One region of the Acidovorax sp. GW823-FHT05D11 genome, then DNA from elsewhere that is predicted to be linked to it. Evidence: predicted binding sites of a transcription regulator. Region 1 holds the regulator's gene; each other region holds the start of a gene.
The links. Region 1 encodes sigma-54, which starts transcription at its own class of promoters, with help from an activator protein. Its sites were predicted from a motif close to TGGCANGNAANCTGCTTT; they were not measured.
Positions count from the first base shown of each region.

Region 2: the regulator sigma-54 is predicted to act here: its motif matches at 5,777-5,794, upstream of AC3RCE_RS14170 (BMP family protein).
Region 3: the regulator sigma-54 is predicted to act here: its motif matches at 6,474-6,491, upstream of AC3RCE_RS17990 (ammonium transporter).

Region 1 covers NZ_CM179502.1:5,152,179-5,161,840, reverse strand. The annotation lists gene AC3RCE_RS23810 (IPTL-CTERM sorting domain-containing protein) at 1-288, shown strand, start outside; gene AC3RCE_RS23805 (DUF2214 family protein) at 372-827, shown strand; gene AC3RCE_RS23800 (PsiF family protein) at 876-1,199, opposite strand; gene argS (arginine--tRNA ligase) at 1,309-3,018, shown strand; gene AC3RCE_RS23790 (SPOR domain-containing protein) at 3,028-3,672, shown strand; gene AC3RCE_RS23785 (thiol:disulfide interchange protein DsbA/DsbL) at 3,752-4,408, shown strand; gene lptA (lipopolysaccharide transport periplasmic protein LptA) at 4,619-5,275, shown strand; gene lptB (LPS export ABC transporter ATP-binding protein) at 5,272-6,057, shown strand; gene AC3RCE_RS23770 (RNA polymerase factor sigma-54) at 6,230-7,819, shown strand; gene AC3RCE_RS23765 (acyl-CoA thioesterase) at 7,911-8,393, shown strand; gene AC3RCE_RS23760 (THUMP domain-containing class I SAM-dependent RNA methyltransferase) at 8,390-9,662, shown strand, end outside.
Region 2 covers NZ_CM179502.1:3,046,273-3,055,934, reverse strand. The annotation lists gene AC3RCE_RS14195 (ABC transporter permease) at 1-334, opposite strand, end outside; gene AC3RCE_RS14190 (ABC transporter permease) at 331-1,392, opposite strand; gene AC3RCE_RS14185 (hypothetical protein) at 1,494-2,042, shown strand; gene AC3RCE_RS14180 (ABC transporter ATP-binding protein) at 2,074-3,645, opposite strand; gene AC3RCE_RS14175 (5'-methylthioadenosine/S-adenosylhomocysteine nucleosidase) at 3,642-4,613, opposite strand; gene AC3RCE_RS14170 (BMP family protein) at 4,718-5,728, opposite strand; gene upp (uracil phosphoribosyltransferase) at 5,935-6,564, opposite strand; gene AC3RCE_RS14160 (threo-3-hydroxy-L-aspartate ammonia-lyase) at 6,734-7,726, opposite strand; gene AC3RCE_RS14155 (enoyl-CoA hydratase-related protein) at 7,890-8,735, opposite strand; gene AC3RCE_RS14150 (glycine-rich domain-containing protein) at 8,887-9,662, opposite strand, start outside.
Region 3 covers NZ_CM179502.1:3,898,358-3,908,019, forward strand. The annotation lists gene AC3RCE_RS17965 (PilW family protein) at 1-182, shown strand, start outside; gene AC3RCE_RS17970 (pilus assembly PilX family protein) at 204-962, shown strand; gene AC3RCE_RS17975 (pilus assembly protein) at 1,055-4,813, shown strand; gene AC3RCE_RS17980 (type IV pilin protein) at 4,824-5,273, shown strand; gene ribD (bifunctional diaminohydroxyphosphoribosylaminopyrimidine deaminase/5-amino-6-(5-phosphoribosylamino)uracil reductase RibD) at 5,298-6,407, shown strand; gene AC3RCE_RS17990 (ammonium transporter) at 6,562-7,764, shown strand; gene AC3RCE_RS17995 (phospholipase D family protein) at 7,883-9,662, shown strand, end outside.

The DNA.
Region 1 (9,662 bases):
GGGCTGGTGCCGCGCAAGTTCGGCCCCGCCACGGCCGGTGCCACGGCGCTCTGGTTCCCGCATGGCGCGGTCAGCGGCGACACGGTGAGCTTTGCCGTCACCGACAACGGCACGGGCGACAACGACCCCGCCCCCGGCGCCATCGCCGACCCGCACGCCATGCTGCGGCTGGCCGCCGGCGCGCAGGCGATTCCTACGCTGTCCGAATGGGGCCTGCTCGTGCTGGCGGCGCTGCTGGGGCTGGCAGCGCTGCGCAGGTTTCAAGCCGGATCGGCCTCCAGCGCTTGATGAGAAAGCGCTGAAAGCTATCAAATCAGGAGTTTTTTGCCGGATGCGCTAGCATTGCCAGTCCCATTCTCACGAGGCGCCCCATGACCACTGAAGCCCTGCTGGCCTACGCCCACTTTCTGGCCATCCTGACCATGACCGTCTTCCTGGCCAGCGAGGCGGCCCTGTGCCGCAAGGAGTGGCTCAACGCCGCGGTGGTGGAGCGCCTGGCGCGGGTGGACATGGTCTATGGCATCTCCGCCATCGCCGTGCTGGCCACGGGCCTGGCGCGCACCTGGTGGGGCATGAAGGGCGCGGGGTGGTACTGGTCGCAGCCCCTGCTGCACACCAAGGTCACGCTGTTCGTGGTCATCGGCCTGATCTCCATCGTGCCCACGGTGCGCTTCCTGCGCTGGCGCAAGCAGCTGCGCGCCACGGGTGCGCTGCCCACCGAGGCCGAGGTGCGCGGCACGCGCCGCCTCGTGATGATCGAGGCGCACCTGCTGGTGGTGATTCCGCTGCTGGCCGTGTTCCTGGCGCGGGGCGTGGGCACGCGCTAGAAAGCACAAAGCCCCGCGTGCGGGGCTTTGTTTGGGGGCCAAGGTGTGTCAGGCGGGCTTGTTGCTCAGGCATTCCTTCATGAAGGCCTTGCGCTCGTCGCCCTTGAGGGTCTTGGCCTTGGGGTCTGCGTTGCAGGTCTTCATCTTGGTCTGCTGCTTTTCCTGCTTGTTGGCAGACAGGCATTCCTTCATGAAGGCCTTGCGCTCGTCGCCCTTCTTTTCCTTGGCGTCGGCATTGCAGGTGGCCATCTTGCTCTGCTGCGCGGTGGGCGCCTTGGCCGGCGCGGAGGCCGCGGCAGCAGGCGCGTCGGCGGCATGGGCCAGGGAGAGGGTCAGGCCGATGGCCGTCATCAGGGAAAGCAGTTTCTTCATGTAATGCTCCTGCGGGTAGGGGGATGGATGGCCCGGTGGACACCGGGCCATTCAGCATAACGCCACAGCGGAGGGATGGGATGACGGGGCGCCCCCGTAGAATCCCCGCATGCTCTCCGTCAAACAGGAATTGCTCGCGGCGCTCGCCGGCGAGCTGGAAAAATTGTCGCCCGGCACTGCCGGGCGCGCTGCGTTCGAATCCCCCAAGGTGGCCGCCCACGGCGACTTCGCCTGCACGGCGGCCATGCAGCTGGCCAAGCCGCTCAAGCTCAACCCGCGCGCGCTGGGCGAGCAGCTCAAGGCCGCGCTCGAGGCCACGCCCGCGTTTGCCCGCTGGGTTGATGCCATCGAGATCGCCGGCCCCGGGTTTCTCAACATCCGCCTCAAGCCCGCCGCCAAGCAGGAAGTGGTGCGCGAGGTCTTGGGTGCCGGAGACCGCTTTGGCTACCAGGCCGACAACGGCCAGCGCGTGCTGGTCGAGTTCGTCTCGGCCAACCCCACCGGCCCGCTGCACGTGGGCCACGGCCGCCAGGCGGCGCTGGGCGACGCGATCTGCAACCTCTTTGCCACCCAGGGCTGGAAGGTGCACCGCGAGTTCTATTACAACGACGCGGGCGTGCAGATCCAGACGCTGACCACCAGCACGCAGCTGCGCGCCAAGGGCTTCAAGCCCGGCGACGAGTGCTGGCCCACCGACCCCGAGAACCCGGCGTCCAAGGCGTTCTACAACGGCGACTACATCCAGGACATCGCCAACGACTTCCTCGCGAAGAAGACCGTCAAGGCCGACGACCGCGCGTTCACCGCCAGCGGCGACGTGGACGATGTGGAGTCCATCCGCCAGTTCGCCGTGGCCTACCTGCGCAACGAGCAGGACAAGGACCTGCAGGCCTTCAATCTGAAGTTCGACGAGTACTACCTCGAGTCGAGCCTGTACACCAGCGGCCGCGTCGAGGCCACCGTGGGCAAGCTCGTGGCCAACGGCAAGACCTACGAGCAGGACGGCGCGCTGTGGCTCAAGAGCACGGACTACGGCGACGACAAGGACCGGGTCATGCGCAAGAAGGACGGCACGTACACCTACTTCGTGCCCGACGTGGCCTACCACATCGCCAAGTGGGAGCGCGGCTTCACCAAGGTCGTCAACATCCAGGGCACGGACCACCACGGCACCATCGCCCGCGTGCGCGCCGGGCTGCAGGCAGCCGGCGTGGGCATCCCGCAGGGCTACCCCGACTACGTGCTGCACACCATGGTGCGCGTGGTCAAGGGCGGCGAAGAGGTCAAGATCAGCAAGCGCGCGGGCAGCTACGTCACGCTGCGCGACCTGATCGAATGGACCAGCAAGGACGCGGTGCGCTTCTTCCTCTTGAGCCGCAAGCCCGACACCGAGTACACCTTCGACGTGGACCTGGCCGTGGCGCAGAACAACGACAACCCGGTGTACTACGTGCAGTACGCCCACGCGCGCATCCAGTCGGTGCTGCGCGGCTGGGCCGAGCAGGGCGGCGGCGATGTGGCCTCGCTCCAGGGCGCGGACCTGTCGGCGCTCGAAGGCCCGCAGGCCCAGGCGCTGATGCTGCAGCTGGCCAAGTACCCCGAGATGCTCACCGCCGCCGCCGACGGCGAGGCGCCGCACGACGTGACCTTCTACCTGCGCGACCTGGCCGCCAGCTACCACAGCTACTACGACGCCGAGCGCATCCTGGTGGACGATGAAACCGTCAAGCGGGCCCGGCTGGCCCTCGTCGCCGCCACCGCGCAGGTATTGCACAATGGCCTGGCCGTGCTGGGCGTGTCGGCTCCGGCCAGAATGTAAGCAGTCACTATGAAGAAACAACAGACGGGTGGGACCATCATCGGCTTCATCGTCGGGGTCATCGTGGGCCTGGGGGCCGCACTGGCGGTGGCCGTGTACGTGACCAAGGTGCCGGTGCCCTTCCTCAACAAGGGCAACGGGCGGGGCGTGGACATGGATGCCGCCGAATCCCAGAAGAACAAGAACTGGGACCCGAACTCTCCGCTGTACGGCAAGAACCCCGCGCGTCCCCCCGCGCCGGCGGTGGCGGCGGCTTCCGCGCCCGCCTCCGCGGCGGCGCCCGAGGTGCGGGCGGCCGCCTCCGCGCCCAAGCCGGTTGCCAGCAAGCCCGAGGCGGCCAAGGCCGAAAGCAAGCCCGGCGCCGATCCGCTGGGCGATCTGGCCGTCGCCAAGGCCGCCGCCAAGGGCAACCTGGACCCGTTCGACTACTTCGTGCAGGCCGGGGCATTCCGCACCCAGGCCGATGCGGATGCCCAGCGCGCCAAGCTGGCCATGCTGGGCTGGGAGGCCCGGGTGAGCGAGCGCGAGCAAAATGGGCGGGCCGTGTTCCGCGTGCGCGTGGGCCCGTTCACCAAGCGCGATGATGCCGAGCAGCTCAAGGAAAAGCTCGACGGCGCCGGGGTGGAATCGGCCCTGGTGCGGGTGCAGCGCTGAACTGCCGCGCAGCGGGAGCTGAACTTTTTGCGGGGGCATGGCTCACATCCCCCAGACCAGAACCAGGAGAGTCTTTGCCATGAAACGCCGTGAGTTTTCTTTGTCCGCCGCCTCGGCGGTTGCCGCTTCCGCCCTGACGCTGCCAGTGGCCACCCCCGCGCTGGCCCAGGCCCGCCAGTTCAAGGAGGGCAAGGACTTCAAGCGGCTGGACAAGCCCGTGGCGCCCGATGCGCCCGCCGGCAAGGTCGATGTGATCGAATTCTTCTGGTACAGCTGCCCCCACTGCCACGCCTTCGAGCCCACGCTCGACGCATGGGTGAAGAGCGCCCCCAAGGACATGAGCATCCGCCGCATGCCCGTGGCCTTCAATGCCAGCTTCGTGCCGCAGCAAAAGCTCTACTACACGCTCGAAGGCATGGGCAAGCTCGACGCGCTGCACGCCAAGGTGTTCCGCGCCATCCATGTGGAAAAGCAGAAGCTGGCCAAGGACGACGAAATCCTGGCCTGGGTGACCCAGCAGGGGGTCGATGCCGCCAAGTTCAAGGAGGTCTACGGCTCCTTCACCGTGTCCAACCAGGTGCGCCGTGCGTCGCAGTTGCAGGACGCGTATGGCGTGGAAGGCGTGCCTTCCATGGGCGTGGCCGGCAAGTACTACACCGATGGCACCATGGCCGGCAACATGCAGAACGTGCTGCAGGTGGTGGAGCATCTGGCCGCCACGGCGAAAAAGGGGTGACGCCTCCTTGAAGGAAGCGTGGCCCTCGTGAGCCGCCTTCCTGCCAAGGGGAACGCACCCGGCGGCCCGGCAGCGCCGGCTCCACGGGTGCAGGCGTCGGCTTCCAAGCGCCGACGGCCTCGGATGTCCCAAGAAGAAGCCCGCGGATGCGGGCTTTTTTCATGGCGCGCGCCGTGGGGTGGCTACAATGACCTGCAAGATTCGTGCCCTATGAACTACCGCATCCTCCCCCACCTCCTGCTTGTCGCCCTGGCCTGCCATCTGGGCGCGGCGCACGCCGAAAAGGCCGACCGCGCCAAGCCCATGAACATCGAGGCCGACGCCTTGCGACACGATGAGCTCAAGCAGACCAGCGTGTTCTCGGGCCGCGTGGTCATGACCAAGGGCTCTATCGTGCTGCGCGGCGCGCGGCTGGACGTGCGCCAGGACGCCGACGGCTACCAGTACGGCGTGGTCACGGCCGAGGCGGGCAAGCGGGCCTTCTTCCGCCAGAAGCGCGATACCGTGGCCGGCGCGCCGGACGAGTTCATCGAAGGCGAGAGCGAAGTCATCGAGTACGACGGCAAGGCCGACAACGTGCGCTTCATCACCCGCGCCGAACTGCGCCGCTACCGCGGGGCGGTCCTCAGCGACGAGATCACCGGCGCCGTGATCGTCTACAACAACCTCACCGATGTGTTCACCGTGGACGGCAAGCGCACCCCCGCGACCAATGCGGCGGGCGATGCGCCCGCGCCCGGCAGCCGGGTGCGCGCGGTGCTCGCGCCCAAGGACCCGCCCGCCGGTACCGCCGCGCCGGAGGCCGCGCCCCCGGCATCGGCGCCGGTGCTGCGCCCCAGCAACAGCCTTGGCGGCGGCTCCAAGTGAGCGCGCAGCCCGTCAGCTCCGGTCCTGACGCCCAGGCGGGCAGCCGCCTGGAGGTGCAGCACCTGGCCAAGTCGTATGGCAGCCGCAAGGTCGTCAAGGATGTGTCGCTGGTCGTGCAAAAGGGCGAGGTCGTGGGCCTGCTGGGGCCCAACGGCGCGGGCAAGACCACCTCGTTCTACATGATCGTGGGCCTGGTGCGCAGCGACGCGGGCGACATCCGCATCGACGGCCATTCGGTGGCCCACATGCCCATCCACCGCCGCTCGCGGCTGGGGCTGTCCTACCTGCCGCAGGAAGCCTCCATCTTCCGCAAGCTCACGGTCGAAGAGAACGTGCGCGCGGTGCTGGAGCTGCAGCGCGCGGACGACGACGGCAAGCCGCTGTCGCGCGAGGCCATCGAAGAGCGTCTCACGGCCTTGCTCCAGGAGCTGCGCGTGGACCACCTGCGGGCCTCGCCCGCCATGGCCCTGTCGGGCGGCGAGCGCCGCCGCGTCGAGATCGCCCGCGCGCTGGCCACGCAGCCGCGCTTCATCCTGCTGGACGAGCCCTTTGCGGGCATCGACCCCATCGCCGTGATCGAGATCCAGCGCATCATCGGTTTTCTCAAGGCGCGCGGCATCGGCGTGCTCATCACCGACCACAACGTGCGCGAGACGCTGGGCATCTGCGACCACGCCTTCATCATCAGCGATGGCCAGGTGCTGGCCCAGGGCACGCCGTCCGAGATCGTGGACAACGCCGAAGTGCGCCGGGTGTACCTGGGCGAACATTTCCGCATGTAGACATGGCCTCCACGCTTGTCACTTCGTGTACTGCGCTGCCCCCCGAGGGGGCCTTCGCGCCTTGGGGCGGCCCGGCGGCGCGGTACGGTGTCCCCACGCTCCCCGCTGCGCGTGGTTCGCTGCCCCCCGAGGGGGCCTTCGCGCCTTGGGGCGGCCCGGCGGCGCTCAATCAATGAAACCTGGACTCTCGCTGCGCGTCTCGCAGCATCTTGCATTGACCCCCCAGCTTCAGCAGTCCATCCGGCTGCTGCAGTTGTCCACGCTGGAACTCTCGCAGGAAGTCGAGCAGATGCTCGACGAAAACCCGTTCCTCGAACGCAACGTCGACGAGGCGCCGCGCGAGGAGTTTGGCCTGGAAGCCGCCGATACGCCGGCCCAGGCCGACGACTACAGCGCGGATGATGCTATTTTTTCAGGAGCTACCAGCGCAAGCAGTACCAGCGCTGAGGCTCAAAATGATGCTGAAACACCGAGCGCGGGCGCCGACGAGCCCGACTGGAGCGGCGACGGCACGGTGGAGATGGCGCCCAACGACGCCGAGTGGGGCGGCGACGCCCCCGCCCGCAACCGCAACGACGCCGAAGGCGACGAGGCCGACGCCACCGAGCTGGCCCGCACGCACGAATCGCTGACCGCCTTTTTGCACCGACAGGCGCTGGCGCTGCGCCTGTCCGAGATCGACCGCGCCGCGCTGCGCTTCCTGATCGAATCGCTCAACGACGACGGCTACCTGGAGGATCCGCTCGAAGAGCTGGCCATCAGCCTGGCCGGGCCCGACGACCTGGAGCAGATCGAGGAACTGGTGCACCGCTTCACCGTGGCACAGCGGCTGCTGCAGAGCCTGGAGCCCGTGGGCGTGGGCGCGCGCGGCCTGGCCGAGTGCCTGACGCTGCAGCTCAAGGCGCTGGCCGCCGACGAGGACATCGACATCGACCCCGACACCGTGCAGACCGCGCTGCGCGTGTGCCAGCAGCCGCTGGAGATGCTGGCGCGGCGCGACGTGCGCCGCCTCACGCAGGCCTGCGGCGACAGCGAGGAGCGCACCCGCGCCGCCATGGCGCTGATCGCCCGGCTGGAGCCGCGCCCGGGGCGCCGCTTCGCCGACGTGGAGCGCAACATCATCATCCCCGACGTGATCGTGCGCAAGGCCGGGCGCGCCAATGGCCGCGACGGGCAGCACAACTTCATCGTGCAGCTCAACCCCGACGTGATGCCGCGCCTGCGCGTGCACGACATCTATGCCGGCGCCCTGCGCGGCCACAAGGGCGGCGAGGGCCACCAGGGCATGCAGCAGCGCCTGCAGGAGGCGCGCTGGTTCATCAAGAACATCCAGCAGCGCTTCGACACCATCCTGCGCGTCTCGCGCGCCATCGTGGAGCGGCAGAAGAACTTCTTCACCCACGGCGAACTCGCCATGCGCCCGCTGGTGCTGCGCGACATCGCCGACGAGCTGGGCCTGCACGAGTCCACCATCAGCCGCGTGACCACGGCCAAGTACATGGCCACGCCCATCGGCACCTACGAGCTCAAGTACTTCTTCGGCTCGGGCCTGGGCACCGAGACCGGCGGCAATGCGTCGAGCACCGCCGTGCGCGCCCTCATCAAGCAGTTCGTGGCCGCCGAGAGTCCGACCAAGCCGCTGTCCGACAGCCAGATCGCCGAGATGCTCAAGGAGCAGGGCATCGAGTGCGCGCGCCGCACCGTCGCCAAGTACCGCGAGGCGCTCAAGATCGCGCCGGCGAATCTGCGCAAGGCCCTGTAGGCGCCGTGCGAGCGTGTGCACGGCGCATGCGCCTGGTGGCCCGTTTTTCCGCTCCGTTGCCGTCTTTCCCTCTCACTTCGCCACCCCGTCCATGGCCCGCATCGTCTTCGACCTTCCCGCGCACTTCGGCTTCGCCACCGAAATGCAGATCTACATCAGCCATGTCAACCAGGGCGGGCACCTGGACAACGCGCAGCTGCTGAGCCTCGTGTCCGAGGCCCGGGTGCGGTTTTTCCAGTCACTCGGCTACCCCGAGGCCGACGTGGGCGGGCTGTCCATCGTGGTCGGAGACATCGTGGCGCAGTACAAGTCCGAGGGCTTCCACGGCGAGACCATGCGCGTGGAGATGGCGCCTGCGGACTTCAACCGCTATGGGTTCGACCTGGTCTTTTGCATGACCGAGAAGACCTCGGGCCGCGAGGTGGCGCGCGGCAAGATCGGCATCGTTTTCATCGGCAAGGCCGGCCGCAAGGTGGCGCCGATCCCGGACTCCATCCGCCAGTTGCTGCTGGCCCGTGCCGGCACGCCGGATTCACACGCACTTTCCGAGCGCGTATCCTCACCATCGTCATGAACCAACTCCAACTTTTTCTCCCCTGCGCCGCCGGTGTGGAGGGCTTCCTGGCCGACGAAGTGCACGGCATCACCGGCCTCACGGGGCAGGACCTGCTGGTGGGCCGGGGCGGCGTGCTGCTGCGCGCCTCGTGGCGCGACGCGCTGCTGCTGAACCTGCACAGCCGCCTGGCCCAGCGCGTGCTGGTGCAGCTGGCGCACCGCCCGTACCGCTCCGAGAACGACCTCTACGCCGCCGCCAGCGACGTGGCCTGGGAAATCTGGTTCACCACGCGCCAGACCTTCAAGGTCGAGGTGACCGCCCAGCACAGCCCGCTGCAGAGCCTCAATTTCGCGGGGCTCAAGGTCAAGGACGCGGTGGCCGACCGCTTTCGCGCCAAGAGCGGCGTGCGCCCCGACGTGAACACGCAGTGGCCCGACGTGCGCATCCACCTGCACCTGACCACCGACGAAGCCACCATCTACATCGACACCTCGGGCGAGCCGCTGTTCAAACGCGGCTGGCGCGAGGACAAGGGCGACGCCCCGCTCAAGGAAACCCTGGCCGCCGCCATGATCGCCGCCAGTGGCTGGGACCCCCACGGCGACAACCCCCAGCCGCTGTACGACCCCTGCTGCGGCAGCGGCACCATCGCCATCGAGGCCGCGCAGATCGCCTGCCGCATCCCGGCGGGCATGCTGCGCCGCTTTGCGTTCGAGAAACTGCTGCCCTACCAGGCCCATGTCTGGTCTGCTATTAAAAATGAAGCTGAAGGTGCAATACAGACAGGCGCTGTGCCTATTTTCGGCAGTGACGTCGCCTTCCGGATGGTGGATTTCGCCGAGCGCAATGCCGAGCGCGCCGGCGTGGCGGGCGCCGTGCAGCTGCGCGGAGGCGATGCGCTGCAGCGCATGCCGCCGTGCGAGCAGCCCGGCGTGATGCTCCTGAACCCCCCGTACGGCGAACGCATCGCCGCGGCCGGTGCCGCGGGCCGCAATGCCAGCGAGCGCGCGGCCGACCGTGCCCAGGGCCTGGCCGTGGGCCGTGAAGAAGCCCATACCGACGATGGCGGCGAGTTCTTCAGCCAGCTGGCCGCGCACTGGAAGAAGAACTACAGCGGCTGGACGGCCTGGATGCTCACGCCCGACCTCAAGCTGCCCGGCAAGATGCGCCTGAAGGAGTCGCGCCGCGTGCCGATGTGGAACGGCCCCATCGAATGCCGCATGTTTCGCTTCGACATGATCAAGGGCGCCGTGCGCGACCGCGGTGCCAAGGCGCCGCCCCAGGCGC
Region 2 (9,662 bases), 2.1 Mb from region 1:
CGTAGTAGCTGAGCGCCGTGGCCAGCAGCGTGATGCCCAGGCCCGAGACATGCTGCGACAGCGCCAGCCCCACCGTGAGCCAGGCATGCAGCAGCCCGAACACGCCCCCCGTGAGCGCCGCCACCAGCACCCCGGTCCACAGGCCGTGCCCGGCGTACACCGTGAGCCAGCCCGTGAAGGCGCCCGCCACCATGATGCCCTCGATGCCCAGGTGGAGCACGCCGGCGCGCTCGCACAGCAGCACCCCGAGCGTGCCCAGGATGAGCGGCGTGGCCACGCGCAAGGTGGCGATCCAGAAGGCCGGATTGGCCAGGATGTCGAGGAGTTCGGTCATTTCCACCTCACCCGGTACTGCGTGAGCAGGGTGGCGACGAGCACCGCGATGAGCGAGGTGGCCACGATCACGTCGGCGATGTAGGTGGGCACGCCCACCGCGCGGCTCATGCTGTCGGCACCCACCAGCACGCCGGCCACGAAGGTGCCCGCCGCGATCACGCCCAGCGGGTGCAGCCCGGCCAGCATGGCGATCACGATGCCGCTGTAGCCATAGCCCGGCGACATGTCGAGCGTGACGTAGCCGGTGCGGCCCGCCACCTCGATGGCACCGGCCAGCCCCGCCAGCCCGCCCGAGAGCAGGGCCACCAGCACCACGGTGCGGGTGATGGGCACGCCGGCAAACGCGGCGGCCCGCGCATTGGCACCGGCCGCGCGGATGTCGAAGCCCGGCACCGTGCGCCGCAGGATGGCCCAGAGGATCAGTGCCAGGCCGATGGCCCACAGCAGTCCCGTGTGCAGGCGCGTCTGCGGCACCAGCCTGGACAGCTCCAGGTCTCCCTGCAGCGCCACGCTCTGCGGCCAGCCCATGGACAGCGGGTCTTTCATGGGGCCGTCGAGCAGGGCCGAGACCAGCAGCAGCATGATGAAGTTGAGCAGCAGCGTGGTCACCACCTCGTCCACCCCCAGGCGCGACTTCATGAGTGCCGGGCCCAGCAGCAGCAGGGCGCCGGCCAGGGCCGCCGCCAGCATCATCGCCGGGAACAGCAGCCAGGGCGACCATTCCAGCCCCGTGCCGCCATGCAGGCCGCCCACGGCCACTGCGGCCAGCGCGCCGGCATACAGCTGCCCCTCGGCACCGATGTTGAACAGCCGCGCGCGAAAGGCCACCGCCGCGGCCAGCCCGGTCAGGATCAGCGGCGTGGCGCGCGTGAGGGTTTCGGTCAGCGCGAAGACCGAGCCGAAGGCGCCCTTGACGAGCAGTGCATAGGTCTGGCCCACGGGCGCGCCGGCCCACAGCACCAGCAGGCCGCTGATGACGAGGGTGAACACCACGGCGCCCACCGGCGCCGCTACGTAGGCGGCGGGGGAGATGTGGTTGCGTTTTTCAAGCCGCATGGGTCGGCGCTTCGTGGGGAATGGAGGGCATCGGATTACCATCCGCGGCGGCGACGTTCGGCTTGCACCACGCAGGCCGCCAATAACGGGAGGGAGAGATCATGCAAAACCTGGTGTGGGGATGGCTTGGGCGCCTGTTGCTGTGCGGCGCGCTGGCGCTGGGCTGCGCAGGTGCCATGGCACAGGCATTGACCGGCGAGGGCCCGGCAACGGCTGCGCCGGTCGCCCCGCCGGACCTGCCGCTGAAGAACGAAGCGGAATACACCGCCGACATCAACGAATGGCTGGACCACACACGCAGGCTGCAGGAAGAAGGTCGGGTGCGGCACAGGCGCATCACCATCGGCGTGGTGTCGGCCCTGGTGGCAGGCTTTCTCGGCCTGCTGCTGCATACCTGGCGCAGCGGCCGGCCCATGGCCTTCAAGATCAGCCGCGTGCTGCTGTGGGCGCCCCTGTTCCTGTTGGCGGGGGTGTGGTTCTTTCCATCCATCATCCTGATGGTGATGGGGTGTGCGCCCGTGATGCTCGGCGTGTGGTGGCGGCGCGCCCTGTCGTGGTGGGAGCTGTCCATCGCCTCCGCGCTGTACCTGCCGGCCCTGGTGTTCACCTGGCTTGTCTTCAGGACACTGGCTGGCATGGGCGGCGGGTAAGGGCCCGGGCGCTGAATCGGCGCCTGCGCAGTCACGGGGTTTCCTCCGCGCTGCTGGCGGCGCCCGCCATCGCCAGGCCGATGGCCTCGCGCGTCCAGCCCTCTGCGGGCCGCGCTGCGCTCAGGTGCCCCTCGTGCATCACCGCCACGCGGTCGCCCAGGGCCAGCACCTCGTCGAGATCGTCCGAGATCAGCAGCACGGCGGCACCGCCGTCGCGCGCGTTGATGAGCTGCTGCTGCACGAAGGTGACGGCGCCGATATCGAGCCCCCAGGTGGGCTGGTGGGCCACGATGAGGCGCGGCGCAGGGGCGCTCTGGCTGGCGTCGTAGGGCGGCAGCAGGGCGCGGCCCAGGATGAGCTTTTGCATGTTGCCGCCCGAGAGCGCGCGGGCAGGGGTGTCGGGCCCGCCGCCGCGCACGTCGAAGGTCTCGGCCACGCGCTGGGCATGCTGGCGCGCGGCGCCGCGCTTGACCCAGAAGGCCCGGAACCAGGGGTGGGCGAACCAGTGGCTGCGCAGGCGTTCGGACACGGCGTTCTCCCACACTGGCAGGTCGCCCACCACGCCCACGGCATGGCGGTCCTCGGGGATGCGGGCCACTCCCTGGTCCACCACCCAAGCCGGGCGGGCCTGCAGCGGCGTGCCCAGCAGCGTGACCTGGCCGGCGGTGGCGGCGCGCACGCCGCACAGCACATCGGCCAGCGCCACCTGGCCATTGCCCGAGACACCGGCGATGGCGACGATCTCGCCGGCGTTCAGGGTGAGCGATACGCCCTGCAGCCGATCACGACCCGTGGATGCCGTGGATACGTTGGCCAGCGCGCACACCGGCGCACCCACGCTCCGGGCGGGGCGGCGTTCGCTGGCCTCGATGGCATGGCCCACCATCCACTGCGCGAGCTGGCCTTGCGTGGTGCCCTGCGCGGGCGCCTCGGCCACGAGCTTGCCCTGGCGCAGCACGGCCACGCGGTGCGATACGCGCAGCACCTCGGCCAGCTTGTGGCTGATGAAGATGATGGACAGGCCCTGCGCCACCATCTGCGCGAGCGTGTCGAACAGTGCTTCGCTTTCCTGCGGCGTGAGCACGGCGGTGGGTTCGTCCAGGATGAGGATGCGCGCGCCCCGGTACAGCGCCTTGAGGATCTCCACGCGCTGGCGCTCGCCGACCGAGAGGCCGCCCACCAGCGCCTCGGGCCGCACGGGCAGGCCGAACTGGCGGGACACCGCCAGCAGGCGCTCGCGCGCACCCGCGCGCCGTGAGAAGGGCTGCCACAAGGGCTCGGTGCCCAGCAGCACGTTGTCCAGCACCGTGAGGTTGTCGGCCAGGGTGAAATGCTGGTGCACCATGCCGATGCCCGCCGCCAGCGCCGCGCGTGGCTGGCCGGGCGGCAGCGGCTGGCCGAAGACCTCGATGTGGCCCGCGTCGGCCACGTAGTGGCCGAACAGGATGGACATCAGCGTGGACTTGCCCGCCCCGTTCTCCCCCAGCAGTGCCAGCACCTCGCCGCGCTGCAGCGCAAGGCTGATGCCGTCGTTGGCCACCAGCTTGCCGAAGCGTTTGGTGATGCCCTGCAGCCGCAGGACGGGGCCGGAGGGGTCCGTCATTTCCAGTTCGAGAGAAAGGCCAGCAGCACCTTGGCGGAATTGGCCGCCGCCAGGCCCATGAAGGTGCCCATTTCATTCTCGCCTTCGCCACCACCGGCCAGATCGCTCAGCGAGCGAAAGGCGATGTAGGGCACGCCGTTGCTGTGGGCCACCATGGCGGTGGCGGCGGTCTCCATGTCGAGCACATTGGCCTCGAAGGTCTTGAACGCGTATTCGCGGAAAGCCTTGTTGTCCACGAAGGCCTGGCCCGACACACCGTTGCCGCCCACCACGAGCTGCGGGCGCTGTTTCAGGCAGGTGCTGGCCAGGCAATGCGCCAGGCCCACGTCCTGCAGGCCGCGCGCGGTGGCCAGCATTTGGGGGTCCGCCTCAAACCAGAACTGTTTGGTGATGCCGGGCTTGGCCGCCGACCTCACCTCGACCGGGCGCGGATGCATCATGCCGAAGGCGGGCATCGTCAGCTCGCTTTTCATCCACGCGGGGGCGCTGTACTGGCCGGGCTGGTCTTCACGCGCCATCAGCCATTCCATGTACTGGCCCCACTGCGCGGGCACGGTCACGTCGCCAATGTGCAGGCCGGGGTTCACGCCGCCGGCGATGCCGGAAAAGACGATGTGGCTCACGTTGAAGCGGTCCAGCACCAATTGCGTGTTCATGGCCGCGTTGGTCATGCTGATGCCCGACAGGAACACCACCACGGGCTTGCCCGAGAGCGTGCCGGTGGTGAACTCCACGCCGTTGACGCTGTGCCTGGCCGGCTGCTGCACCTGGGGCAGCAGCACCGTCAGCTCGGGTGCAAAGGCCGAGATGACGGCGATGCGCGGGGTGCTGTCCAGCCGTGCCGCCTGGCCCGGCGCGATCGCGGCGCAACCCGCCACCAGCGTGGCCAGGGCCAGGGCGCCCAGCAGGCGCATGCACCGCGCGGCCAGGGCGGTTGTCTCGGGGCGGTGGGAAAGCGGTGCGGGCATGGCGCTCCTTGTCGGGAAAAAGAAGAAAAGGAAAAATCGTACAGCGCAGCGCAGCGCACGGCGGCGCAGGCCACAGCGCAGCCGGTGCCCGCGCGCCGGGGTGCCTACCTGGCCGTGGACTTGGGCTGGCTGTCGTCCACCTTCACGCTGAACTTGCCGGCCAGGATGTCGGCCTCCTTGGCCTTGACCTTGGCCACGATGTCGGCGGGCACCTTCTTCTCGAACGTGCCCAGCGGCGCCAATTCAGAGCCCTTGTGCTTCATCATCGAGTAGGGGCCGTAGTCCTCGGCCGTGAACTTGCCGTCCTTGACCAGCTTGAGGGCGCGTTCGATGCTGGGCTCCATGTGCCACAGCGCGGAGGCGACCACGGTGTCGGGGTACTTGTCCTGCGTGTTGATCACGTTGCCGATGGCCAGCTTGCCCTTCTCCTTGGCCGCGTCGGACACGCCAAAGCGCTCGGCATAGAGCACGTCGGCGCCCTTGTCGATCATGGCGAAGGTGGCTTCCTTGGCCTTGGGCGGGTCGAACCAGCTGTTGATGAAGGTGATGGTGAACTCGATCTTGGGGTTGGTCTCCTTCGCGCCGGCCATGAAGGCGTGCATCAGGCGGTTGACCTCGGGAATGGGGAAGCCGCCGACCATGCCGATCTTGTTCGTCTTGGTCATGCCGCCCGCGACCATGCCGGACAGGTAGGCGGGCTCCTGGATGTAGTTGTCGAACACGCTGAAATTGGGCGCCTGCGGCTTGCCCGAGGAGCCCAGCAGGAACGAGGTCTTGGGGAAGTCCTTGGCCACCTTGCGGGCGGCGGTCTCCACCGCGAAGGCCTCGCCCACGATGAGCTGGTTGCCGCCGGTGGCGTACTCGCGCATCACGCGCTCGTAGTCGGCGTTGGAGACGTTCTCGCTGGCCTTGTATTCGATCTCGCCGCGCGCTTCGGCGGCCTTCAGTGCCTTGTGGATGCGGCTCACCCACTGCTGCTCGTAGGGCACCGTGTAGATCGCCGCGACCTTGATCTTGGACTGCGCGTGGGCCAGCGAGGGCGCCAGGCCCATGGCGGCCGAAAGGGCCATGGAAGTGCAGAGCAGGCGTCCGGTGAAGATGCGGCGAGTGGTCATGGTGGAGTCCTTCAGACAGGCAAACAAGGAGGAATGGGTGTCAGCAGCCAAGCAAGGAGCGCGCCAATGGGCAGCCGCCCGGTGGCACGAGGCCGGAGGCAAGTCTGCCAGAGGAAAGCCACCAGTTGGTAAAAAAATGACGCGCCAAAAAAACCACCGGAGGGCCTGGCCCCGCGGTGGCTGGTTCGCGATGGCGTGCCGTGCGCCTACTTGGTGCCGAAGATCCGGTCCCCCGCATCCCCCAGCCCCGGCAGGATGTAGCCGTGGTCGTTCAGTTCGCGGTCGATGGCGGCGGTGAAGATCGGCACGTCGGGGTGGGCCTTTTGCAGCGTGGCCACGCCTTCGGGGGCGGCCAGCAGGCACACGAACTTGATGGAGCGGGGATTGAGTTTTTTCAGGCGGTCCACGCAGGCGGCGGCCGAGTTGCCGGTGGCCAGCATGGGGTCCACCACGATGATGTCGCGCTCGTCCATTTCGGACGGCATCTTGAAGTAGTACTCCACCGGCTGCAGCGTGGCCGGGTCGCGGTACAGGCCAATGTGGCCCACGCGGGCGCCGGGCACCACGTTGAGCATGCCGTCGAGGAAGCCGTTGCCCGCGCGCAGGATGGAGACCAGTACCAGCTTCTTGCCGTCGATCACCTGGCCGGTCATGGTCTCCAGCGGGGTTTCGATCTGCACGTCCTGCAGGGGCATGTCGCGCGTGACTTCGTACGCCATGAGCGTGCTGAGCTCGCCCAGCAGGCGGCGAAAGCTGTTGGTGCTGGCGTCCTTCTTGCGCATCAGCGTGAGCTTGTGCTGGACGAGGGGGTGGTTGATGACGGTGACGTTGCTCATGGCTGGGCCTGTGTTTTGGGGGATGGAAAGAGGCGCGCCTGCATTTTTACCTGACAGAGGCGCTGGCGGCAGGCACTGTCAGGGTTGCGGGCTGCCGTGCGGCCGGCCGTGGCGGGCCGCTGGCGTCGCCCTCTGGGGCTGGCGGCGGCGGCGCGGCGCATGGGTGAGTCTAATCCGACAGGAACCGCGCATAGCGCGCCAGGTCCACATTGCCGCCGCTGATGATGACGCCCACCCGTTCGCCCTGCAGCAGCTTGCCGCCGTCATCGACACCCGAGAACGCGTGCGCGCCCGCATAGGCAAGGGCGCCCGTGGGCTCCACCACGATCTTCATGCGCTCCGCGAAGAAGCGCAGGGACTGCATGAGCTGGGCGTCGCTCACGCTCAGGATGTCTTCCACCCGCTCGCGGATGATGGGAAAGGTGAGCTCGCCCAGCGCCTGGGTCTGCGCGCCATCGGCGATGGTGTGCGGCGTCGGGATGCGCACGATCTGCCCCGCCCGCAGCGACTGCTGGCCGTCGTTGCCGTTTTCGGGCTCCACGCCGATCACGCGGCAGCGCGGTGCCAGGGCGCCCGCGGCCAGCAGGCTGCCTGCCAGCAGGCCCCCGCCGCCCACGCACACGAACAGGTAGTCGAGGTCGGGCACTTCTTCAAAAAGCTCCAGCGCCGCGGTGCCCTGGCCCGCGATGACGTGGGGATGGTCGAACGGAGGCACCAGCGTCATGCCGCGCTCCAGCGCCAGGCGGCGGCTGATGGCCTCGCGGTCCTCGGTGTAGCGGTCGTAGGTGACGACCTGGGCTCCATAGGCGCGCGTGGCCGCCATCTTGGAGGCGGGCGCGTCTTCGGGCATGACGATGGCGACGGGCATGTCCAGCAGGCGGGCCGACAGCGCGATCGCCTGCGCATGGTTGCCGGCCGAGAAAGCCAGCACGCCGCGTTCGCGCTGCTCGTCGGTGAACTGGGCGAGCGTGTTGAAGGCGCCGCGAAACTTGAACGCGCCCGTGCGCTGCAGGTTCTCGCATTTGAAGAAGAGCTGGGCGCCCAGCATTTCGTCGGCGGTGGTGGAGCGCAGCACCGGCGTGCGGTGCGCGATGCCCTTGAGCCGGTGCGCGGCGGCGGCCACGTCGTCGTAGGTGGGCGGGGTCAGACTGGGCAATGTCATGGCGGCGTCCTCGGGGCAGGGGCGGGCAGGGGGTTGCCCGTGTTCGCCACATGATAGCCCCAGACGCGATCGCCGCGCGCCGAAAAGGCCTCTGCCGGTTGTCCTGTCAGCGCGGGCAGCTATCAATTTTGATTTTTCGCGCCGGTCTCGCGGCGCGGCGCTCTCAGCCCAGTTCGCTGAACCGTACCAGCGGCGCCAGGGCCGGGAAGTCGCCCGCGCGCTTTTGCTTCATGGCCGTGACCGACTCGCGCACATGCTGGTTGCTCCAGATGGCGCCCTGCAGCCAGCCCATCTGGCGCAGGCTGTCTTCCACGCTGTGGTCGCGCGCGTAGTTCACGGCCTGCTTGGTGCCCCAGATGGCGACGGGGGGCTTGGCGGCGATCTCCTGGGCGCATTGCAGGGCGGCGGCCAGCATGGCCTCCTGCGTGTCGAACACCTCGTTGACCAGCCCGTGGCCCAGGGCCCTGGCGGCGTCCAGGCGGCGGCCGGTGTAGGCCAGTTCTTTCACCACGCCCAGCGGGATGAGCTTGGGCAGGCGCTGCAGCGTGCCCACGTCGGCCACCATGCCGATGTTGATTTCCTGGATGCAGAAGAACGCATCCGCCGTGGCGTAGCGCACGCAGGCCGCCGTCACCATGTCCACCGCGCCGCCGATGCAGCCGCCGTGGATGGCCATGATCACGGGAATGCGCAGGTTCTCGATGCGGGTGAAGGTGGCCTGCATGTCGGTGAGCAGGTCGAAGATGGCGGCGCGGCCTTCGGGGCTCTGGTCGTCCATGGTGATGGCGCCGCCGAAGGTCTCCAGCGCCATGCCCGCGCTGAAATGCTTGCCCGTGCTGCTGATGACCAGCGCGCGCGCCTCGCCCGCCTGTTGCAGGTGGGCCAGCACCTCGTCCAGCTCGCGCCAGAACGTAGGGTGCATGGTGTTCATGGCCTCGGGCCGGTTCATCACCAGGTGGGCGACATGCTGGGAGATGCCGAGGCTGAAGCAGGTGAGGGTCTTGTTCATGGGGTGCCACTGTAGACCCGCTGGCCCCGGCAGTGTCGTCGCCTGGGTGACTTTGGATGATTCTGGCTTCAAGCCCTTATCTATCAAGCGCCAATAGCTATCAAATAAGGAGCGTTTGCACGAGGGTGGCAGACGGCCGTGGCATGGCCCGTCAATCGCCGCCCCCGCCGCCGCAGCCGCCGCCATCCCCTGCGCCGTCGCTCCCGCCTCCATCCGAGCTGTCGGCGCCGCCGAAGTCTCCCGAGCTGCCGCTGTAGCCGCCGTCCGAGAAGCTGGTGCCGCAGTAGCTGTCGCCGCCGCTGCCGCCCGCATCGCTCTTGCGGGCGATGTCGGAGCAGTCAGGCACGTAGGCAAAGCCGCCCGGGATGGCGAACTTGGCATCCAGCGCGAACAGCAGGGGCAGGCGGCTGGGGGCCTTGGGGTCGATGGATTCCTCCTTGCACACCCAGTACCAGCAGCGGCGCAGGCCGTCGTTGTGCCGGGCCTTCGCGCCCAGCGCCTCGGCGGGCGTGTGGTGCAGGAAGAAGCCCAGCGCATGGTGGCACCAGTGCTTGTAGGCCTGGGTGTGCAGGATGAACTCATGCCACAGCACGTCGACCGCCCTGGAGGGCATGGCCACGAACTGCTTGTTGCCGCGCAGGCAGGCCATGAAGAACTGGCGCAGGCCCCGCTCCACCAGCTCGCAGTCGCGCGTGTTCAGGTGGGGGTAGGTTTCGCGCAGCTTGCGCTGCAGAAAGCGGGGCAGGGGGGCTTCGCGGATGGTGCGCTGGCGCACCGCGCGGGTCCACTGGATCGCCAGGGCCGTGATGATGACCGTGGCAAGGAAATACAGGAGCCAGGGCCAGCGCAGGCGCCAGGCGCCGCCCAGGAGCCCGGCGATGGCAACCACCCACGCGGCAATCGCCAGCGGCACGGCCTTGCTTGCCC
Region 3 (9,662 bases), 1.3 Mb from region 1:
TTGGCACTGAAGTCATCGACATGAATGGCCTGAGTTCAACAGCTACGTCCTACACCGACTGCGATGGCAACACCGCGGTGGACATGGCTACCCTCGCCGGTGCCCGCGCTCGGCGCATGCACGTTGTCTATCGCAATGTGTTTCAACTCCGCAGCCAAGGGTTGGTGGGCATTGCACTCTGAATCCCATTCAAGAAAATCGCCATGTACTCCGTGCGCCCCCCCCTCTCCCCACGCAGCCATTCACAACGCGGTATCGCACTGTTTGTTGTCATCGTTTTTGTCATGCTTTCCATGTTGTTGGCACTGTGGGCGTCACGCACCTCGCTGTTCAATGAACTAGTGGTCGGCAACGATGCCGATTACCAGCGCGCCTACGAAGCCGCGCAAGCCCTGCTGCAGGATGCAGAGTTGGACATCCGCAACCAGAAAGCGGATGGAACCGAATGCCTGGGCACCCTTGACGTTTGTCGCACAGGAATTAATGAAAAAATCCCTCTTGAAACCAAGGACGTGGGCCCCTTGCTCGCCGATTTAGAGGAAAAGACCGCCTTATGCAGCAAGGGCCTGTGCGTAAAGCGCTTAGGCAAACAAGACTTCTGGAACAACAGCGATCCCGCCAAAGGCGTCACACTGGCCCAGATGGCCACCGCAGCAGCGGGAGCGCGGTACGGCCAGTTCACGGGAGCAGGAACCGGCAGCATCTCCACCCCAATCAATCCGATTTTGCAATGGGACGCCACCACGCCAGCCAACTCAGGTGGCTGGTACTGGATCGAAGTCCTGCCTTACCTAGATCTCAAAAACTCCAAAGTGATCATGGATGCATCTCGCTCCAACTTGCTAGCCATTAATCCGAAGTCCCTCGTGGTTTATCGCATTACCGCTTTAGCCTATGGCCGCAAGTCAGGGACCTTGGTAGCACTGCAGCAAACCTATGCGCAGCAAAGAACTCTCAATTAACACCTGCACTATTCAAAAATCGGCTTCTAGTTCAATTCACATACAAGCTAAAGACGATTTAGCCTGAAATTCCAGACAAAGAGGAGCACCCCATGCACCGCAATACGCCACCTCGCTTTCGCAAAAATCTACTCACGCTGGCAATAGGCGCTGCCTTGGCGTCCCCAGGAGCCTGGGCCATCGACTTAGTACAGGCACCTCCCGGGACCGTGCAGCCTTATGTGACGCCTAATGTCATCATCTCCATCGACGACTCAGGCAGTATGAATTACCGCGTGGACAGAGAAAGTGAATCTGGCGCGACCAATGGTACAACTCCAAACGCGGATGGAACCTGGCCGGGAACTAGCCGCCGCATGAATGTACTCAAGTACGCGCTTAAATCTATCTTTGACCCCACACATCCCAAATACGATAGTTCCTTGCTACCGGATAAAAAAATTCGTATGGCATGGCAAGCAATGAATGCCAATAATGGCACACCAGGCTCGCTTCCCGGTACGACCGGTAGCACCCCCACACTCGCCACCAATTCCATGCAGATACTGGCTGGTACCCACCGGACCAACTTTCTCACTTTTGTCACTAACCTGTCCCCGAACAATTCAACACCTTCGCACAAGATGTTCAAGCAGGCGGACGAATACATGCGCGCCAACTTGGACAAGAATGGACCTTGGGCCTCTGTACCGGGTACTACCGCCACACCTTACCTAGGGTGCCGACGCAACTACCATATATTTATGACTGACGGCCGTTGGAATGGCACCGTATCCGGCGGCACGCAAGATGACAATACCAAGAACATCACATTGCCCAATGGAACGGTCTACGGCAGTACAGTCGCCGCCAGCCGCCCCAAAAACGATCTTTACGCAGATACTTACAGCGATAATTTGGCTGATTGGGCCTTCAAAAGCTGGTCCACTAAGCTGCAAACGGCCACAGATGTCAACGGCGTTACTGGTTTGAAGGGCTCCCCACAGCCTACGGCAGAGTACAACAAGGCCCCTGCAACGGAAGATTTTGGCAAGGACACTGCAGGAAAAGACGCAGTTCTTGATCGCTTCTGGAACCCACGCTATAACCCGGCCAATTGGCCACACATGGTGACTTATACCATAGGCCTAAGCAAAATGGCCTATACATGGCCAGGAAACAAAATTTCTGGAAGCGTGGACCCTGCTGCACCTGATACAGCGTGTACTGTCATCAAGGCGCCGGGCCAAGGATGCGCCGCAGGCAACAAGGCCACCTTCACAACAGATCTGATGGTACCTTTCAGTTACGACAAAGGCTCCAACGGGACTCTGCCTGACTTCATTACAGGCAACATCAAGTGGCCCAATATAAGCAGCGGTGGCGAGTCTGTTCGGTCATTGGATCTATGGCATTCGGCTCTCAATGGTCGAGGACGTTTCTATGCCGTGGACAAAGGGGAAGATCTTGCAAAGGCTTTTCGCGATATTTTCCAGCAAATCAATACACAGGTTGATCCCGACCTCACTTCTACCGCCACTAGTGGTTCCAATGTTTCACGTACCGACGTCGGTAAATTCACCGGCAATTACGAACCGAAGAATGCATGGAAGGGTTTCGTGATCGCAGAAACAGTGAAAAAAGATGGTACCACTGTGCCTGCTACAAGTTGGGATGGGAAAAATACAGCTGATAAGCTGGACGACGCCACTTTTACGGTCAGCAGTCGCGTCATTCTGAGCTGGAGCGATCAGTGGATCAGCACCAAAGACAAGGGCGGGGTGCCCTTCAAATGGGCCAGCGATCAAAGCAACCTCAGTACCGCACAGAAGAACCTGCTGGGCAAAGACCCGGGTGATCCCACCGTGATCGTCGCCACCAACGGTCAGAATCGGCTCAACTTCATTCGCGGGGATCGCATTCTGGAAGGTTCCGAGACCAGTGGCTACACCGCAGCAAAACCCTTCCGCGAGCGCAAGAGCCGCCAAGGCGACATTATTAATTCCGTGGTATGGTACTCCGGCCCCCCGGTGAGCAATTACCCACTCAAGGGCTATAGCGCCTTCACGCGCGCCAACAAATCCCGGACGCCCATGCTCTATGTGGGTGGCAACGATGGCCTGCTGCACGGCTTTTCAGCCACAGACGGCACAGAGAAAATTGCCTACGCCCCACGTGGCGTGCTTGCCAACCTTCCTCTGCTGAGCGACCCCACTTACAACAATAAGCACAGATTTTTTGTGGATGGTTCACCCATGACTGGCGACGTAGATCAAGGGCAACCAGACCCGGCCGATCCCGCCATCTATGTGCCCGATTGGCGGACTCTTCTGGTAGGCACGATGGGTGCCGGAGGCAAAGGCTACTTCGTGTTGGATGTAACTAATCCTGCCACCGCAGATACGCCGGCCGGCCTCCCAGGCTTCTCGGAAGGAAATGCCCAAAAGCTGGTGGTGCTTGACCGCACCAGAGGCACCGAAACCGCCCCCAACTGTGCGGCGATGACTGGCGCTCAAAAGACCGCGTGCGATAAAGCCGTGGATGAGGATAAGGACATCGGCAATATCACGGCCCGCCCTGTGCTGGATGAGAACAACCCTATGCGCACCACCCAGATCACGCGCATGAACAATGACCGCTGGGCCGTGGTCATGGGCAACGGTTATAACAGCACTAATCAGCGGCCCGTTTTGTTGATTCAGTACCTGGATGGCAACAAGGAACTGAAACGCATTGCCGCCGCGGCTTCCGATACCGTGGGCACTGGCGAAGCCACTGACAACGGTTTGGCGACGCCGCGCTTGGTTGATCTGAACGGCGACAGCCGCCCCGATGTTGTGTACGCTGGCGACAACCGGGGCAACCTTTGGAAATTCGACCTGACGGACATCGACGACGCCAGTTGGGGCGTTGCTTTGGGTGGACAGCCGCTCTTTACGACCACCGGCCCTGCGACACTGGGCAGTACTCGCGCCCGTGTGGACATTGCTGGCTCTATCAGACAGCCAATCACCGCCGCCCCCACGGTGCGTGCCAATGATCGCACCATGACCATCGGAACGGGCTCTAGCGCCAAGACCTTATCAGTAGGAGGCATGATGATCGCCTTTGGTACAGGCCGCAATGTCACCAAGGCAGACGAGAACGATTCAAATGTGCAATCCTTGTACTCGGTGCTGGACAACACTCGTTATCGCGTTGTCGACACAACGAAGGGCAAACGTCTTCAGGTGCACCCGGGCGCCGGTACCTGCCCCAGTGGGAGCGACTGCATTCCTGCTCCGGTGCCTTTGGGCGTAGGAGTAGTCAACGCTAAGCTGGCTGCCCAGAAAATTACCGCTGTGGATGCCAACTACGCCACTGTGGACATCACGGATGAATTGAAAAAGGACACCTGGGTCAATTTCAATGGCTGGTACATGGATTTGCCAGCCGTCGGCGAGCGGTTGCTGAAACCCATGGAGTTCTATGACGGCAGCAATGTATTGGCTGTGTACTCTCAAGTACCAGCAAAGGGATCGGATATAGACCCTAACGTGGAAAGCTGCGAATCCAATACGGTGGACGAAGAACGTCAGTACCTCACTCTTGTCAACATCATGGACGGCAAACGACCCACGGTGCAGATTCTCGACTCTGACAAGAACGGCACGTTTTACACCCCTCCTGGAGGAGGTAGTCCAGTATGCACTACATGTGGCGATGACAAATCCGTGTCGCGCGCATCGGTGACCAAAGGCTCGCACACGCTGATCAAAAAAGAAACCGGAGACAAGTGCCAGAATCGGGATATCGATGCCAAGGGCAATGGTTTCAACATGCAGTGTATGCCCGAGCAATCACTGCGCCCAAGTTGGCGCCAACTGAAGTGAGAAATTCATCATGAACCGACCTCTGCGAAAAGCGCAGCATGGCTTCACCCTCATCGAACTTATGATCGTGGTCGCCATCGTTGGAATCCTCTCGGCCATTGCTTATCCCAGCTATACCGAGTACGTTCGGCGCGGGCATAGAGCAGAGGCCCGCGCCGGGCTGCTGCAGGCACAGCAATGGCTAGAACGAGCCTCGACTGCAACAGGTGTCTATCCCACGGTCCTGCCGAACAATCTGCAATGGCGTCTTGCAGGTGGTACAGCCGATCCGACAAAGCGCTACACCATTGGTTTTCAGGCAGGCAATACCAACGCTGTCTTCACCTTGGTGGCCACCCGCAAGGCCCCTGGTCCCCAAGCTACAGATCGCTGCGGAGATTTCACTTTGACCAATACGGGCACGCGCGATGCAATCAATCGCGATGCAAGCATTACCGCAGCAGACTGCTGGAACAAGTAAGCACTGCGCTACCATCCTGGAGCAATGACCATTACAGCGCTCCACTATGCGAACCAAGCGCTTGGGCTAGCCGCCCAGGCGCTTTTTCTTTCCAGCCCCAATCCTCGCGTTGGTTGCGTCATCACCGCTCCCGACGGTGAGGTGCTGGGCCGAGGATTCACTCAGCGTGCTGGTGGCCCCCATGCAGAAATCATGGCGCTGCGCGATGCCGCAGCAGCTGGCCGCGACGTGCGCGGTGCCACCGCCTATGTCACCCTGGAGCCATGCTCTCACCATGGCCGCACCGGTCCATGCTGCGATGCATTGATCGAAGCCGGGATTGCAAAAGTGGTGGCATCCATCACCGACCCCAACCCTCTGGTCGCAGGCCACGGATTCGAGCGATTGCGGGCGGCGGGTATCGAGGTTGTCGTGGGCCCAGGGGCAGAAGAATCACGCGAACTCAACATCGGTTTTTTCAGCCGCATGGTTCGGGGCACGCCATGGGTGCGGCTCAAGACGGCAGCGTCCCTGGACGGCACCACGGCGCTTCACAACGGCGCCAGCCAGTGGATCACCTCGCGCACGGCGCGCGCGGATGGGCATGCCTGGCGGGCAAGGGCCTGTGCCATTTTGACCGGCATTGGCACCGTGCTGGACGACAACCCCCGCCTGGACGTCCGGGAAGTACCTACACCCCGCCAGCCCCATGTGGTCTTGGTGGATAGTCAATTGCAGCTGCCCCCGCATGCCAACCTGCTGATGGGCGGACGTGATTGCCTTGTCTACACAGCCAACACAAGCAAGGAAAAGAAAGCCGCCTTGGAAGCTCGCGGTGCCACGGTGATCCATCTGCCCAATGCCAGCGGCAAAGTGGATCTGGCAGCGATGCTGAAAGACCTTGGCCAGCGGGGAATCAATGAGCTGCATGTGGAAGCAGGCCACAAGCTCAATGGATCCCTCGTCCGAGAAGGCCTCGTCGATGAACTGCTTGTGTACTTGGCCCCTCGCCTGCTGGGCCCCGGGCTGAGCATGGCGAACCTGGACCCGCTCCATGCGCTGGCGGACGGGCTTGCGCTGCAGTTCACATCCGCAGAGATGATCGGACCGGACCTTCGCGTCCTGGCACGGGTCCAGGGTCGGGATAGTTTTTAATCCGGCCCTCGCGATCGCCTTCGGCCGCACCGCCCCAAGGCAGTGCAAAAGCCACGCACCAACCTCTGGCGCGCTTCTTGCTTCAATTTGGTGCAAATCTGGTGCACCCACTCAAACCGCACCAGAACGGATCAATTTACTGCAAGAGGACGTTATGGAAGCACTCAAACAGGGCACGGATGCCCTGTTCATTCTTCTGGGGGCCATCATGGTGCTGGCCATGCACGCCGGTTTTGCCTTCCTGGAGCTGGGCACGGTCCGCAAGAAGAACCAGGTGAATGCGCTGGTGAAGATCCTGGTGGATTTTTCTGTGTCCACGGTCGTGTACTTTGCCGTGGGGTACAGCGTGGCCTACGGCACGCACTTTTTCGTGGGGGCCGAGTCGCTGGTGCAGCAAAGCGGCTATGCACTGGTGAAGTTCTTCTTCCTGCTCACCTTTGCAGCGGCCATTCCGGCCATCGTGTCGGGGGGGATCGCGGAACGCGCCAAGTTCTGGCCGCAGCTCATGGCCACGGCGGTCATCGTCGGCTTTGTGTATCCATTCTTCGAGGGCATTGCCTGGAACCAGCATTTTGGCGTGCAGGCCTGGATCAAAGGGTTCGCCGGCGAGGAGTTTCATGATTTCGCAGGCTCCATCGTGGTGCACGCGATGGGAGGGTGGATCGCCCTGCCTGCCGTGATCCTGCTGGGCTCCCGCGCCAACCGGTATCGCAAAGATGGCGCCATCTCCGCGCACCCGCCCTCCAACATTCCGTTTCTGGCGCTGGGCGCGTGGGTGCTCGTCGTGGGCTGGTTCGGCTTCAATGTGATGAGCGCGCAGACCGTGGACAAGCTTTCCGGCCTGGTGGCAGTGAACTCCCTGATGGCCATGGTCGGCGGCACGCTGGCCGCCCTGGTGCTGGGCAAGAATGACCCCGGCTTCGTCCACAACGGCCCGCTGGCGGGGCTGGTGGCGGTGTGCGCGGGCTCCGACCTGATGCACCCGCTGGGTGCGCTCGTGGTGGGTGCGGTGGCTGGCGCCATTTTTGTGCTGATGTTCACGCTCACGCAGAACCGGTGGAAGATCGACGACGTGCTGGGTGTCTGGCCGCTGCACGGCCTGTGCGGTACCTGGGGCGGGCTGGCGGCGGGCATTTTTGGCAGCAAGGCGCTGGGCGGGCTCGGCGGGGTGAGCTTTTCCGCCCAGCTTGTCGGCACCGCCCTGGGCGTGGCCTGGGCACTGGCGGGCGGCTTCGTGGTGTATGGCATTCTCAAAGGCACGGTCGGCCTGCGGCTCTCGCAGGAAGAGGAGTTCGACGGTGCGGACCTGTCGATCCACAAGATCAGCGCCACACCCGATCGCGAAGTGAGCTGGTAGCCGCCGCGGCGCCAGGGCACCGCACCGCGATGCGCCCGCATCCACCCGATCGCCACCGTGGCTGCGTTGGCGCCGCGTCTGACAAGCGCGAGCGGCGCCGCACGGTCACAATCGCGCCATGCCTGCACTGCCCCCTGCTCCCGCCGCTCCAGCGCCGTTCCTGGGCACCACCGCCCGCTATGGCTGGCTGGCCGTCCTGGCCATGTGCATTGCAAGCGCCATCACCGGCTGCGCCGGCCTGCCCAAGGATGTGGACCGGCCGGTGTCGAGCGCATTGGCGTCGCCTGCGGACACGGCCCTGGGCCAATTGGTGGAAACGCGCCGCGCGTCGGTGGGCGGCCGCCATCCTTCCGGGTTCCTGCTGCTCAGCGGGCCCCAGGCGGCCTACAGCAGCCGCCTCGCCCTGGTCGACGCCGCACAGAAGACGCTGGACCTGCAGTACTACGCCATCCACGCTGACGCCAGTACCGAGCGCCTGCTGCTGGGCGTGATCGCGGCGGCCCAGCGCGGCGTGCGTGTGCGTGTGCTGCTGGACGACTTCCACAGCACGGGGCGCGATGCGCAGGTCATGCGGCTGGCCTTCGTGCCCAACATCGAGATGCGCATGTTCAACCCGCTCACGGGTGCGCGCGGCTCGCCCCTGGGGCGCATGCTGGGCGCGCTGGGGGACTTCTCCCGCGTGCAGCAGCGCATGCACAACAAGCTCTTCATCGCCGACAACGCCATGGGCGTGACGGGTGGCCGCAACCTGGGCGACGCGTACTTCGGCAACGCCGATTCCGGCAACTTCGTGGATCTGGACGTGCTGGCGGCCGGGCCCGTGGTGCAGGACCTCTCCCGCAGTTTCGACAGCTACTGGAACAACGAGCGCGCCTATCCCGTGCAGTCGCTCGTCACGCAGCAGGAGCTTGACACCCTGCGCGAGCGCACGCGCACTTCCGACGCGGCGCGGCGGGACCGGATCGCCGGCCAGGGCGGCACCCTGGCGCCCGACAGCCAGCCGGTGCAAGACGGCAGCCAGACCACCACCGCGCAACGCGCCCGCATCTGGGACTACCAGCCCATGGACCTGGCGCAAGCGCAGTTCACCTGGGCCCCCGCGGCGGTGCTGGTGGACAAGCCCGCCAAGATCCCCCCAGACGGCACGTCCACGGGTGCGCTGCCGGAAAAAGCCCCCGCCAGGGCATCCCCCATGGCGATCACCTCGCGCGGGCCGCGTGCGGCGACGGCTGGCGCCGTGGCATCGGCGCCAGTGCCTGCACGTGCCACGGACACCGCCAGCGGCCCCCTCCCCGGCCCCAACCCACCCTCCACCGCCTCCGCCGCGCCCGGGGTGCCCGGCGCCGAAGCCCTTGATGCCCAGACCGACACCGTGGTGGACGGCCTGCTGCAGCTGATGGGCCAGGCACGGCAGGATCTGCTCATCATCTCGCCCTACTTCGTGCCCGGCCCGGACATGAAACAGGCCTTCGCGGCGGCGCGCGCGCGCGGCGTTCGGGTGCGGGTGCTCACCAACTCGCTCGCCTCCAACGATGCGCCCATTGCTCACGCAGGCTATGCGCGCCACCGCCCCGACCTGCTGGCCATGGGCGTCGAGCTGTATGAGATGCGCAGCGAACTCACGGGCGTGCTGCGGGGCGCCCTGGGCTCCACGGGCAGCACCGGCGGGGGCGGCAAGGCTGGCGCTTCTGGTGCCGTGGGCAGCTCGCGGGCCATGCTGCATTCCAAGCTTCTGATCCTGGATGGCCGCCTGCTGGCCGTGGGCTCGATGAACCTGGACATCCGGTCGCAGCGCCAGAACACGGAAATCGCGCTGCTGATCCGCAGCGGCGACCTGTCGCGCCGCGCCACCGCGCAGATCGAGGCCGCATTGCGCGAGGTCGCCTGGCATGTGCAGC